Regions from separate parts of the Fusicatenibacter sp. genome, predicted to be linked through region 1. Evidence: a T-box and tRNA genes for the amino acid it is inferred to sense, from the RefSeq annotation. Region 1 holds a T-box; the other regions hold tRNA genes.
The links. A T-box is a leader RNA that pairs with one kind of tRNA and senses whether it is charged. The one in region 1 lies ahead of ACY2VW_RS06230 (proline--tRNA ligase), so its partner is inferred to be a tRNA-Pro.
Positions count from the first base shown of each region.

Region 2: it has a tRNA-Pro gene. The T-box ahead of ACY2VW_RS06230 (proline--tRNA ligase) is inferred to sense a tRNA for this amino acid. The anticodon was not compared.
Region 3: it has a tRNA-Pro gene. The T-box ahead of ACY2VW_RS06230 (proline--tRNA ligase) is inferred to sense a tRNA for this amino acid. The anticodon was not compared.

Region 1 is NZ_CDRRUH010000019.1:17,309-22,028, forward strand. It holds gene ACY2VW_RS06215 (Cof-type HAD-IIB family hydrolase) at 1-492, opposite strand, end outside; gene ACY2VW_RS06220 (alpha/beta hydrolase) at 736-1,566, shown strand; gene ACY2VW_RS06225 (hypothetical protein) at 1,587-1,859, shown strand; T-box leader at 1,939-2,240, shown strand; gene ACY2VW_RS06230 (proline--tRNA ligase) at 2,423-4,126, shown strand; gene ACY2VW_RS06235 (NUDIX hydrolase) at 4,201-4,704, shown strand.
Region 2 is NZ_CDRRUH010000006.1:72,435-77,154, forward strand. It holds gene ilvC (ketol-acid reductoisomerase) at 154-1,173, shown strand; gene ACY2VW_RS02840 (sporulation initiation factor Spo0A C-terminal domain-containing protein) at 1,321-1,677, opposite strand; tRNA gene ACY2VW_RS02845 (tRNA-Pro) at 1,944-2,017, shown strand; gene ACY2VW_RS02850 (LacI family DNA-binding transcriptional regulator) at 2,114-3,142, shown strand; gene ACY2VW_RS02855 (ABC transporter permease) at 3,540-4,493, shown strand; gene ACY2VW_RS02860 (carbohydrate ABC transporter permease) at 4,515-4,720, shown strand, end outside.
Region 3 is NZ_CDRRUH010000015.1:17,498-22,217, reverse strand. It holds gene ACY2VW_RS05320 (RsmF rRNA methyltransferase first C-terminal domain-containing protein) at 1-784, shown strand, start outside; gene ACY2VW_RS05315 (PcsB-like coiled-coil domain-containing protein) at 975-2,264, shown strand; tRNA gene ACY2VW_RS05310 (tRNA-Pro) at 2,501-2,574, shown strand; gene ACY2VW_RS05305 (Cof-type HAD-IIB family hydrolase) at 2,720-3,505, shown strand; gene ACY2VW_RS05300 (hypothetical protein) at 3,732-4,622, shown strand; gene ACY2VW_RS05295 (hypothetical protein) at 4,645-4,720, shown strand, end outside.

The DNA of each region.
Region 1 (4,720 bases):
TGGGGAGCAAAGCTCTTCACAGGAGGTTGGATGGTAGATTGTGAATTTGATAATGTCCTCGTTTTCTACCTTCGACAGATCCGGCACTTCGCGGACATCGAAGCCGTAGGAGTCGCGGAGCCAGTGAAACATGCGGCTTCCGGCATCTTCGGCGAGACAGTAGTCCGGGGTAGCGGCGAAGCAGTCGCAGGACGGGAGTTCGTCGTGTACCATGCGGCACATGGATTTCCAGAGTGCCGTTTCCATCGGATATGTTTTCAAAATCTTTTCCGGTGTGCGCACGACAGTTCCGCCATCGGAGATGTAGAGCAGGCGGTCCTTGATCGGAGCGAAAAGCTTCTGCTCACTGGAAAACTGGCGGCCGGAACAGACAACAAAATGGATGCCCTGGTCGACAAGCCTGGAAACAACAGTCATATATTCCGGGTCGATCAGAAGTGTGCCGTCTTTGACGAGCGTTCCATCGACATCGGTTGCAATCAACTTTATCATAATAGAAAATCTCCTTATCTTGTCACAGAAAAAATTCAAACTATAGCAAGACCAGAAAATAACGCAAAAAAGGCAGTGCTGAATTTTTTGCATTATTTTCTGGTCTTGCTATAAACATGATTATATCGTGAATTGCTTCGGGGTGCAAGCCGGAACCGGAGGAACGCAAAACTCCACGTTGACGAAACGCAGAAATAAGGCGTAAAATAAAGAAAAATATATATCCACAGGGGGATTTTTATTATGGCATTTATTCAGGTAAGCTTCATGTCAAAAACTTTAATGCGCACCGTACCGCTGCAGGTTATTCTGCCGGTCGACAAATTTACCTTTGGGCAGCCGGAGCGCGAGGAAAAACCGTTTAAAACGCTGTATTTGCTTCACGGCATTTTTGGAAATGAGACAGACTGGGTTCATGGAACCAGAATCCAAAGATGGGCAGAGGAGAAAAACCTTGCCGTTGTCATGCCGGCCGGCGAGAATGCGTTTTATGTGGATCAGCCGTCCATCGGTGCCATGCACGGACAGTTTATCGGAGAAGAACTGGTTGAGATTACAAGAAAAATGTTTCCGCTGTCCAGAAAAAGAGAAGACACCTTTATCGGAGGCCTTTCCATGGGTGGTTTTGGCGCACTCAGAAATGGCCTGAAATATCACGATACCTTCGGGGCTGTGATCTGCCTGTCCGGTGCACTTCATGTGCTGGAAAATCCGGAAGAGAGCAGAGCGGACAGCTTTGCACATGAAGAAGGTTATTTCGGAAATCTGGTCGAAGCAGCAAAGAGTGACAAAAACCCGGCTGTTCTTATCGAGCAGTTAAAGGAAGCACGGAAAAAAGATCCGTCTGTCAATGTGCCGACCGTATTCCAGGCGTGCGGAACAGAGGACGGACTTCTGGAAGTAAACCGTCTCTACCATAAACGGATGGAAGAGAGCGGCATGGACATTGTCTACTATGAGAGCAAGGGTGGCCATGAATGGGATTTCTGGGATGAGTGGATCAAAAAGGCACTGGACTGGCTGCCACTTGAGGAAAAGACGGAAGGTCTGAACAGCGGAAACGTAAATGTTTAAAGGAAAAAGGGAGACAGGCAATGCCAGAAACGAGAAATGACGAATTGTACCGTGCGTTAAAACACAACGGTTACCCGGACGACTTCTGCCGGGAAATTGCATACCGCCAGATGAACACCGATTTTACCGCCACGCGGATGCTCGGCTATCTCTACCGCGTCACAAGCCCGCGCGCCGAGGACGTTGTCGATGAGATGCTGGCTATCCTGAGTGACCGCAAAGCATGGATTGAGAAAAAACAGTCTGAGGAAGCCCAGGCGGCAATCAGCAGAATGTACCGGGAAGGCCTGTAACCTGGGCGGGCGTTTATGCAGAAAAAGCAGAAGGAACGGGCTTGCATTCTTTTCCGGTTTCTGCTACAATCAGTGCAGTGAAAAAGCGACGAAAAGAAACAGTAGCGACAGAGCGCATTCAGAGAGAAAGCGGCAGGTGAAAGCTTTTTGCAGAATCTATCGTGAACCGGTCTTGGAGCTGTGCACCGAAGAGAAGAAAATCCATCAGGGAAAATTTATTTCGTAGGCTGCACCGGGATCTCCCGTTACAGAGAAGGTACAGAGAGCAGAGATCACGCGTATTACAAAATACAAAAATCGTGGGGTCAAATGCTCTGTGTCAGAGTGCAGGAGTTTTCCTGAATTTAGGTGGTACCGCGGATAAAAAAATTCGCCCTAAACTGCAGCTTGCGGTTTAGGGCTTTTTTCTGTTTGAAAATGAAGCATCGCATTCTCGTTACTTCAGTGATGAGTTAGATGCGTAAAATGTTGACTAAAAGCTTAAAATCGGACAGGCTGGAATGTTCTCGCGTCTGGAAGACTTCAGATGTTGAAAACCCAAAGAATAAGGAGGAAATCAGAAAATGAAACTTGAAAAATTAGTAGGAGAGCGCTTCAAAGAAAGACCTGCTGACTGTGTCATCGACAGCCATGCTATTATGGTAAAAGGCGGATACATCAAATATATGGCAAACGGAATCTATTCTTCCTATCTGCCGCTGCGCCGCATTGTGCGCAAAATCGAGCAGATCCTGCGCGAGGAAATGGACAAAATCGACGGCCAGGAAGTGCAGTTCCCGGTTGTCATGCCGGCTTCTCTGTGGGATGAGTCCGGCCGTTACGATAGCATCGGCGATGAACTGCTGCGTTTCACCGACCGCAACAATGCCAAAATGGTACTCGGCATGACCCACGAGGAGGCAGCCGTACACCTTGTACGCGAGTATGCACAGAGCTACACCAAATATCCGTTTATGATCTATCAGATCCAGACAAAATTCCGTGATGAGGCCCGTCCGAGAGCCGGACTGATCCGTGTGCGTGAGTTTACGATGAAGGATGCTTACTCCTTCCATACCAGCCAGGAAGATCTGGAGCAGTATTACGAGAAATGCCACGCAGCATACGAGCGCATCTTCGAGCGTGTCGGCGTGCCGGAGGTGGTATCTGTCAAATCCGATTCCGGTATGATGGGCGGAAATATCTCCCACGAGTTCATGCTTCTGACTCCGGTCGGAGAGGATTCCATCGTTCTGTGTGATTCCTGCGATTACAGAGCCAACATGGAAGCAGCTGAGAACATTTCCGACATCGCAAGAGACGCAGAATCCGCTGCACTCGAAAAGGTTTATACACCGAACGTCCACACCATTGAAGACGTCTGCAATTTCTTCGGAGACGAGACAAAGAACTCCTGCAAAGCCGTTGTTTATCAGCAGAATGTTGATGATAAATACGTTGTCCTTTTCATCCGCGGTGATCTCGAAGTCAACGAGACGAAGCTGGTCAACTTCCTCGGCGAGCAGGTTCACGCAGCCGTGATCACCGAAGAATGCGGACTGAACGCAGGCTATATCGGACCTGTGGACCTGAAGGTGAACGGAGATGCCGTTGTTCTCTATGATAAATCCCTCGAGGGAAGAAACAACCTTTCCTGCGGAGCCAACGAGGCAGAGCATCATTACAAAGGACTCGACATGGAGCGCGACGTTCCGAATGCCGAGTATCACGATTTTGCAAAAATCCAGGAGGGCGGCATCTGCCCGAAATGCGGCAAAAAGACCGTAAAGATCTCCAGAGGTATCGAGGTCGGAAACATTTTCCAGCTTGGAACCAAATATACAAAATCCATGAATATGACCTATGTCGATGCAAACGGCGAGAGCAAGACCCCGATCATGGGATGCTACGGTATCGGTGTCGGCCGTCTGGCAGCATCGGTCTGCGAGGCACATCACGATGAGTACGGCCCGATCTGGCCGAAAGCTATCGCTCCGTGGCAGGTACACCTCTGTGCGGTCCGCGTCGATGACGAGGAAGTAAGAGCATACGCGGACAAGCTGTACGAGGATCTGCAGAACGCAGGCATCGAAGTGATCTACGACGACAGAAGCGTCAGAGCCGGCGTAATGTTTGCCGATGCCGACCTGCTCGGTATTCCGCTTCGCATCATCGTAAGCCCGAAAAATATGAAACAGGGCGTTGTCGAGGTTGCATCCCGCGATAAGACTCTGAAAACACAGATTCCGCTGGAAAATGTGATGGAAGAGATTAAACAGTATCTGTAATGATTCAGAACCATGCGAAAGGGAAGAAAAATCGCGATGGGGTTCGGAAGAAGTTCGACAGGAGAAAACACGATATGGAACTCTGGGATATCTATGATGAAAACAAACAGCCGACCGGCCGCACGATGAAGCGGAATGACTGGCATATGAAGCCGGACGAGTTTCACCTGACGGTGCTCGGCGTAATCGCAAGACCGGACGGAACCTTCCTTATCACAAAACGTGTCATGACGAAAGCCTGGGCACCGGGCTGGTGGGAGGTTTCCGGCGGCGCGGCACAGGCAGGAGAGAGCTCGTTGGAGGCCGTGCGCCGTGAGGTCAGAGAGGAAACCGGACTCGATGTGAGCAAGGCAGACGGCGGCTACCTCTTCACTTACCGGCGTATCAACCCGGATGAGGGAGACAACTACTTTGTCGATGTCTATCGCTTCGTGATGGATGTCAAAGACGAGGATCTTCACCTTCAGGAGGAAGAAACGGACGGCTACCGTTTTGCTACGCTGGACGAAATCAAAGGATACGCCGCAGAAGGCAAATTCCTGCATTACGACAGCATCTGCCAGGCATTTGAACTGTAACAGAAAAATAAGATAA
Region 2 (4,720 bases), on a different contig from region 1:
ATCACATTACATACGTTTGCTGGAGGAATGAAATTTTTGTATAGAAAAGTTCATTTCCCTGACAAACAGCAAAAGGCAGAAATGCTTTTCGCTGTATAAATTGACCGACCTGCCGCCGGTCAAGACATTCTATATATTATGGAGGAAAATAAAATGGCAGCAAGACTTTTTTATCAGGAAGATTGTAATCTCTCTTTACTGGAAGGCAAAAAAATCGCAATTATCGGCTACGGAAGCCAGGGACATGCTCATGCACTGAACCTGAAAGACTCCGGCTGTGATGTTATTATTGGACTTTATGAAGGCAGCAAATCCTGGGCAAAAGCAGAAGCACAGGGATTCAAAGTATATACCGCTGCTGAGGCTGCAAAACAGGCTGATATCATCATGATCCTGATCAACGATGAGAAACAGGCTGCAATGTACAAAAAAGATATCGAGCCAAACCTGGAAGAGGGCAACATGCTGATGTTCGCTCATGGTTTCGCTATCCACTTCGGACAGATCGTGCCTCCGAAGAACGTAGACGTAGCTATGATCGCTCCGAAAGCACCTGGCCACACAGTAAGAAGCGAGTATCAGGCTGGCAAAGGAACTCCTTGCCTGGTTGCTGTTGAGCAGGATTACACCGGAAAAGCACTGGACAAAGCACTGGCTTACGGCCTTGGAATCGGCGGAGCAAGAGCTGGTCTTCTGGAGACAACCTTCAGAACTGAGACAGAAACAGACCTGTTCGGTGAGCAGGCAGTTCTCTGCGGCGGTGTATGCGCCCTGATGCAGGCTGGATTCGAGACTCTGTGTGAGGCTGGATACGACCCAAGAAACGCATACTTCGAGTGCATCCATGAGATGAAACTGATCGTAGATCTGATCTATCAGTCCGGATTTGCAGGAATGAGATACTCTATCTCCAACACAGCAGAGTATGGCGATTATATCACCGGACCGAAGCTGATCACAGAAGAGACAAAGAAGACTATGAAGAAAATCCTTTCCGATATCCAGGATGGTACTTTCGCAAAAGACTTCCTTCTGGATATGTCCCCGGCAGGCGGACAGGCTCACTTCCGCGCTATGAGAAGAAAAGCTGCAGAGCATCCGTCAGAGAAAGTCGGAGAAGAAATCAGAAAACTGTACAGCTGGAGCAACGAGGACAAACTGATCAACAACTAATCGGTTTGCTGTCAAATGATCCATATTGGGAGGCTGCCTTTGCGGGCAGTCTCCTTTTTGCTCTATCATGAAAAAACACTTCCGCGCCATGCATATCCCCCAATATATGATACGGCGCGGAAGTGTTTTTCTTTTGCATATTCGTTTTTATGCCTCCTGACGACAGGCAGGAAAAGCGCGGTAGTACTTGATATAAGAACTTAAAATATCAAAAAATTCGGAATTGGTCGGTTTTGTCAGAACCGGATGCACGGAAAGTGAAAAGAGCAGATCGCGGTTTCCGCGGGTCCAGCAGACGGAAATAGCGGTGCGGATGTCTCGTTCGACGCAGGAGGACGATACCTGAAACGTTTGCGCGATCTTTGGGTACAGCGTTTTGCTGACCCGAAGGAGATAATCTTCGTCTTCCATGCATAAAGCGATACCATAGGCGAGATAGCGAAATCCGCGGTATTTTGCACCAATTCCTAAAGAGTATAGTAGAAAGTAAATTTCAGTTTCCATTACGATGTCTCCTTTTATTCAGTTTTTACATAGTCTTTGCAGACGGGCATGCCAGAGGTGAAAGTTTATATGGCATACGATTTTTCCCCTTTCACTTATGATACGTAGAAAACGTCGAAAAATTACATATTCAGAAAGAAAAAGTGACGATACGGTAAAATAGAGGAAGATATGACGCAAAATAAAGAAACGAATGTAATGAAATGGACAAGGGAAAAATAGCATTGATTTTTCAGAAGTTCGCTGGTATAATAAAAATGTGATTACGGGGTATGGCGTAGCTTGGTAGCGCGTACGGCTGGGGGCCGTGAGGTCGCAGGTTCAAATCCTGTTGCCCCGATCGGTAAGAGTGTCGTTTTACGGCACTTTTTTTCTTACGGACAAAGACGTGTGCGAGAGAAAAATGAATTGCGCAGAAAAAAACAGGGAGGAAGTTATGGGGAAAGTAACGATACAGAGTATGGCAAAGGAGCTGGGACTGTCCCGGAATACGGTTGCCATGGCATTAAAGGATGATCCGAAGGTGGCTCCGGTGACACGGGAGAGAGTTCTTCGGATGGCGAAAAGGAATGGGTATCTGGGCGAAAATGTATACGTGGAAGAGGTTCGGGCACCACAGGAGAAGCATTACAATATTATGGTTCTACGTACGCGGGATGCCGCTGTTTATTGGGACCGCGTCGTGAGCGGCATCTCTGAGGAGGCGAGCCTCAACAACTGTCAGACGCGTGTTGCGGTCGTGACGGAGCGTGAGGAAGAGAACGGTATTCTGCCACTCGGACTGGATGAAAATATCGATGCAATCTTCTGCATTAAGATGCTGCCGCCGGAATATATGCAGAAACTGGTAAATCTGGGGTATCGCATTTTTCAGCTCGACCATTACTGCGGTATCGAACAGCGGCCGATGGGCGATATCGTGCGTGTGGACGGTGTGCAGCCGGTGAGTCTTCTGACGTCCCATCTGATCGGGCAGGGCATGACGCGGATCGGTTTCCTAAGTGAGCACAGCAGCACGTATGAGTCGATGCATGACCGGTATGTCGGTTTCCTTGCAGCGATGGAACAGGCGGGCATTCCGCTCGAGGAGGATCTTGTGCGCCCCAATATGGAGAGCGATCATTTTTATTACCCGGAAAATTTTGACAAGATTGTGGCGAGCTACGATACACTGCCGGAAGCGATTGTCTGCGGCAACGATATGATCGCCAAAAGACTGACAGAATCCTTCCGGAAAATCGGCGTGCGCGTGCCGGAGGATGTGGCACTGACCGGATTTGATGATGATGAGGACCGGATGCTGTATCCGTTCTTCTCAACCGTTCATGTCGATACGAAGTGGCTTGGCCGCCGTATGGTGCATGAATTTTTATGGCGGGAGGAGCACCCGGAAGCGCCGAAAGAGCGGATTCTCGTTTCGGGGGAGGTTGTGGTGCGCCGTTCCTCGTGCAAGCGCCAGGGATAGAAAGAAATAGAAAAAACAGGAAAAAGTGAAAAAAGAAAGAGAGCCAGGGATGCCCCGGCGGACGAGAAGAAAAACCGTCTGCCGGGGCGTTTCCGGCTCTCTTTTTGCAATGATTCAAATTCGTGCATAAATGCCATGTAGAAAAGCACTAATTAATAATGCGAAATAGTGCATTTAAGGAAAGCTAAACTGAACAAAAATGACAAAAATGCAAGAAATGCACAAAAAAATCTTGACTTTAGCCCGAAAGCATTGTTTAATATGATTAACGGATGGCGAAAAATGCAACATTCAAAAGCAACAAAAACGCACGAATAAAACCTCGTTAATATCACATATTAAAAATTAATAGTGCAAAATAATGCATTATATCGCCGGAAGGAAAGGAGAGAGCGAAATGGCACAAGTAAAGACAGTTTCAGGCAGAAAAGAAACCTGGAAAGAAAAATGTGCGAGAACCGCACGCGAAGTTGTAAAAAGACGCTGGTTATTTTTCCTGTTGATTCCGGGAATCATTTTCTTCGCGGTTTTCAAGTATATCCCGATGTACGGCTTGAAAATTGCATTTCAGGATTACAACCAGTACGATCCGTCCAAAAGCCAGTGGGTCGGATTTCAGCAGTTTATTGATCTGTTTTCCAAGAACTCATTCTTACCGGTTCTTAGGAACACGATTGTCATCAGTCTTTTAAAACTGATCCTGGGATTCCCGATTCCGGTTATTCTGGCACTGATGATGAATGAGATGAAAAATATGGCATTTAAGAAGGTTTCTCAGACACTGCTTTATCTGCCGCACTTTATCTCCTGGGTTATCCTCTCCGGTATCATCATGACACTGCTTGATCCGGACAACGGTATGATCACCAACCTGATCCAGATGATTACCGGCCAGCATATCATGGTACTGACGGATTCAAGATACTTCGTTCCGATGCTGATCATCACGGATATTTACAAGGGTCTTGGATGGGGAACGATTATCTACTTTGCAGCAATCAGCGGTATTGACCCATCGCTTTATGAGGCGGCTGCGATCGACGGAGCCGGAAAATGGAAACAGGCCATCAACATTACACTGCCGTGTATTGTACCGACCATTATCATCCAGTTCATCCTGAGCAGCAGCAACATTCTGAACGCCGGTTTCGACCAGATCTTCATGCTGTACACTTCACACGTTTACGACGTAGCGGATATCATTGATACCTATGTATACCGTATGGGTATTATCAACAATGATTATTCCTTCTCGACAGCAGCCGGCATGTTCAAATCTGTTGTCGCACTGATCATGATTCTGTTCGTCAACCAGGTTGCCAAGAGAACCGGCAACGAAGGTCTGTTCTAAGAGAGAAAGGAAGGAATGAAAATGAAAGCATCCAAAAGCGGTGGTACCGCAATCAAACGTGGAAAAGCAGAGAAAGCTTTTACCGTATTCAACTACATCTTTTTTATTCTTCTGAGTATCGTGATGGTTTACCCGTTCTGGCATGTCATCATGATGTCCTTCAGTTCGGTGGAAGCAACGGCAAAGGGAGGCGTGTTCCTCTATCCGCAGGGCTTCAACCTGGACAC
Region 3 (4,720 bases), on a different contig from region 1:
TGTCAAAATGCTGCGTCCGGGCGGCCTCATGATGTATTCGACATGTACCTTCGCCCCGCAGGAGGACGAGGGAACCGTTTCTTTCCTTCTGGAAAACTTCCCGGAAATGGAACTGATCGAGATGGAAGGCTACGAAGGTTTTTCAAAAGGCAATCCAGTCTGGGGAAACAGCGATCCGGAGATCGAAAAGACCGTGCGCATCTGGCCGCATAAAATGAACGGCGAGGGCCATTACCTTGCCCTGTTCCGCAAAAAAGGCGAAGCCATTCCTTATGAGACAGAAGAAAAACCGATCGAAAAGAAAAACAAAAAACAGAAAAACCGGAAAAAAGACCGCGGAACGGAAGCACCGGGTCCGTCGAAAGCAGAAAAACAGATCCTTTCCGATTTCCTGTCCCGGATGACAGCACCGATCCCGGTGGAGGAACTGGAAGTCCGCGCCGGAAAAGTATACCATTCCCCGTCCCTGCCGGATGGCGTGCGGAATCTTCATTTCCTGCGGAACGGTCTGTATCTCGGTGAACTGAAAAAAGACCGTTTCGAGCCGTCACAGCCGTTTGCCGTGACACTCTCCGCGGACAAGTTCAAAGATTACATGAATTTAAAGGCAGATGACGAGCGTACCGAAAAATATCTCCACGGTGAGACAATTTCCGTAGAGCCGGGAGAGACCGCATCGCCGTCGGGCTGGAAGCTGGTCTGCGTCGATGGATTCGGCCTTGGATGGGGCAAACTGGTCAATGGAACCTTGAAAAATAAGTACCCTGTTGGATGGAGAAAGTAGAAAAATCATGCCAGTTTTTGCAGGAAAAATGTCGAAATATTACAAAGTTATTAACAGAAATTAAAAAAGACTTTCATTTCAGACATACTTGTGTTATAATGGCAAAGTACGGCGGAAAAAAAGACCCATTTTCCGCAGTAACTTGGAGTGACAATCAGCAACAGAACGTAATAAGTATGAGGTGTACGACATGAAAAAAAAGAAATTATTCAGCCTGGTTTTGGCCACAGTGCTTACGGCAGCGACCGTTCTGCCATGCTATGGTGCCAGTACAAAGGAGAAAATTTCAAATGCTCAGGCAGAACAGGCTGCCGCACAGTCTCAGCTTGACAGCATACAGAGCAGGATTGACGAACTCAATTCCAAAAAGGGACAATCAGAAGAATATCTTTCCGAACTGAACCAGCAGCTGGACGATCTGCAGAACCGTCTGCAGGAGCTTCAGGATCAGTATGATGCGAAGCAGAACGAACTGGTACAGATTCAGGCAGATCTGGAAGATGCAAAAGCAAAAGAAGAAGAGCAGTACGAGGCGATGAAGCTCCGTATCCAGTATATGTATGAAAATTCCTCCGGAAACGGATACATGGCAATGCTCTTTTCTTCCAAAAGCATTTCAGAGCTGATCAGCCGGGCAGAATACATACAGAAAATTTCCGATTTCGACCGCGATCTCATGCAGGAGTATGAGGACACGGTAGACCAGGTAAAAGAAAAAGAAACACAGGTGCAGGAGGAGCAGGCAGCGATCGTGGAACTGCAGCAGCAGAGCAGCGATCAGCAGGAAGCTATCCAGGAGCTGTACGCAGCAGCTTATCAGGAACTCCGTACCTACTCCGCAGAGCTGGACGATGCAAAATCCAGCGAGAGTGCACTGGTAGATGAAATCAACAGCAAAGCAGATGCAATCAACGACCTGATCCGTCAGGCGAAAGAAGAGGAGATTGCAGCGCAGAAGAAAGCAGAAGAGGAAGCCGCCGCTGCCGCCGCAGCACAGCAGGCCGCAGCAGAAGCAGCAAGAAAACAGGCAGCTGAGGCAGAGGCCGCAAGAGTCGCAGCCGCAGAAGCAGCAAATGCCGCAGCGAAAGCAGATACCGATACAAGCAGCAGCTCCGGAAGCAGTTCTTCGGACAGCAGCGCATCCTCTACGACAACGGAGAGTCCATCCGCGTCAGATACTTCCAGCAGCTCCTCCAGCGGAACATATCTTGGAAGATTTAAACTGACAGGCTATTGCTCCTGTTCCATCTGTACCGGACAGTGGTCCGGCGGATCCACCGCAAGCGGAACCACACCGACCGCCGGCAGAACGATCGCCATGGGCGGTGTACCATTTGGCACAAAACTGCTGATCAACGGCCAGGTTTACACGGTAGAAGACCGCGGAACCGCTTACGGCCACGTAGACATCTTCTGCAGCAGCCATTCCGAGGCGCTGAGCTTCGGCGTGCAGTATGCAGACGTATATCAGCTGAGCTGAGAAACAAAGATAAGAGATATGCCGGAACAGAACTTCCAGCATATCTCTTTTTTTGACTTTTTCAGAAACTGTCATTTCAAAAGAACATCCAAAACGCCGCAAACCCGCATAAAATGTACCTTTTGAAGCAATAATAAAAAAAATTAAAAAAATTTCAAAAAAGGTGTTGACATTCCTATAGACATCATATATAATAGCTATTGTTGACGGACGAGAGTTCAGAAAACAAACAAAATCGAAGCGTGGCTCAGTTTGGTAGAGCGCTGCGTTCGGGACGCAGAGGTCGTGGGTTCGAATCCCGTCGCTTCGACTGAAATGAAAATGCCGAAAGCCTTGACAATCAAGAGCTTCGGCATTTTTTCGTATGTCAGAAAGAGAACAGGAAAACAGGGAAAAATATCTGGTCACGAATTTATCAGACCGATAGGAAAAGAGTACATGAGGAGGAAATTTTTGTGAAAGCATTATTTTTTGATATTGATGGAACGTTACTGAGTGAGATTACAAAAGAAATTCCGCAGAGCGCGCTCGATGCATTGAAAAAGACGGCGGAAAAAGGAAATCTGACGTTTATTAATACCGGCCGCACCTGGTCGGAGCTGCCGGAGGAGATGAAACAGCTTCCGTTTTCCGGATTCCTGTGCGGCTGCGGTACCTATCTGCGCCAGGGCGATGAGATTCTGATGCATCACACCGTTTCCGGAAAGCGATGTGAGGAAATCCCGGTGATTTTAAAAGAGTGTAATGCCGGTATGATCCTGGAAGGCACGGACAACGTTTATTTCACAGCTGAGCCATCCCGTTTCAAAGATCTCGAGCAGACCCGTGCGCATTTTGCAGCCGTCGGTGTCGGCCTTGCGGAGACGGCAGAGACGAAAGGCATTATCTACGACAAATTATGTATCGTAACTGACACGCAGTCCGACGTAGAACGCATGTATCGGGAATTTGAGCAGGAGTTTGACATCATGGACCGCCGCGGCGGTTTCTACGAGCTTGTCCCGCTCGGATACAGCAAGGGAACCGCAGTAGAGTATGTACTGAAACAGTACGGCCTGACGAAGGAAGATGCCTACGTCTTCGGCGACAGCAGCAACGACCTGGCCATGTTCCAGTGCGGCGCACACACGATTGCGCTTGGAAAGCATGACGAGATTCTGGATCCGTACACCGAGTACGTAACCGACACCGTCGAGCAGGACGGCGTGGCGAAGGCGATGGAGTATTACGGATTGATCTGACAGAAAAACAGAAGAAAAGAAAGCGAAAGGGCGCATTTGAAAAGAAATTTTCAGGTGCGCTCCTTTTGTTGCAATTTTCTGAAAAAGGAAATAAGAAAATCAGCGTCTGAAAAGGTATGTGCATTGCAAAGTAAAAAATTTCGTGGTAATATAAAAATGAATTTTTACGCATATTTGTAATAGTTAAGAAATCAAAATACCAGGGAGGTGAGCATTCAGAGGTTTTATGGAGGCAGAAAAAAATCAGACAAATAAAAAAAGCCTCAGATACCGTTTCACAGCGGGAGCGGTCGGAGTGCTTCTTACGCTGGGTGCGGTTGTTGTTTCCACATATGCCTGGTATGTGTACAACACGGGACGTCATACAACGAAAGTGCGTATGGCAGCCGGAGCAGGAATCAATCTGCAGATCAGCAATGCCTACAATGGTGTTTACGGTTCTGCGGCCGTATTGGACAGCTTTTCCGGCCAGCTCAATCCGGTATCGACGAACCGGATCAGCGGAGGCTTTCAGAAAGTGCTCGGTTTCACAAACGGAACGGAAAACCAGTCCAATCTGGTGGCGAATCTGTTTGGAAGAGGCGACTACAGCGATTATTATAAAACCAGCCTGTTCCTGCGGAGCAATGGAAAATCCACCGACATCTATCTTTCCGATATCGGCTTTGAGGACAGCGATGAAAACAATCCGATCTCATCAGCGATTCGTGCAGGTTTCGTAATACACCAGGCCGGACTGGACCAGCCGACAGAAAATGAGTATATCTTTGAAATCAGCGACAAAAAGAATCCGCAGGCGGAGTACAACACGGCGACCGGAGAAGAGGGTTACGTTCTGGACAGCACAAAAACGGACGGAACGACCGTACCGTTTCAGCCTTATAAGGAAGAAGCTTACTGTATTTATGATAAAGATACCGGTGAAGTGACAAAGAAAGAGGGATCGTTAAAGCTCTGCACCGTAACCGGCACATCGGATGGAAAGCCGGGAACACCGGTACAGATTGATCTCTACATCTGGCTGGAAGGCTGCGACGAGGACTGCACCGGAAATCTGGGCAGTCAGACGCTGAAAAACCTGGCAGTTTCCTTTGCGGGAATTTCAGATCAGAACTAAAAACGAGAGAGAGGAGTGCCGCGTGGAAACAGAACAAAAACAGTTAAAAAGCTCGCTGGCGCGGGCAGTTGCCGGGATTCTGCTGCTGCTTCTTGCTG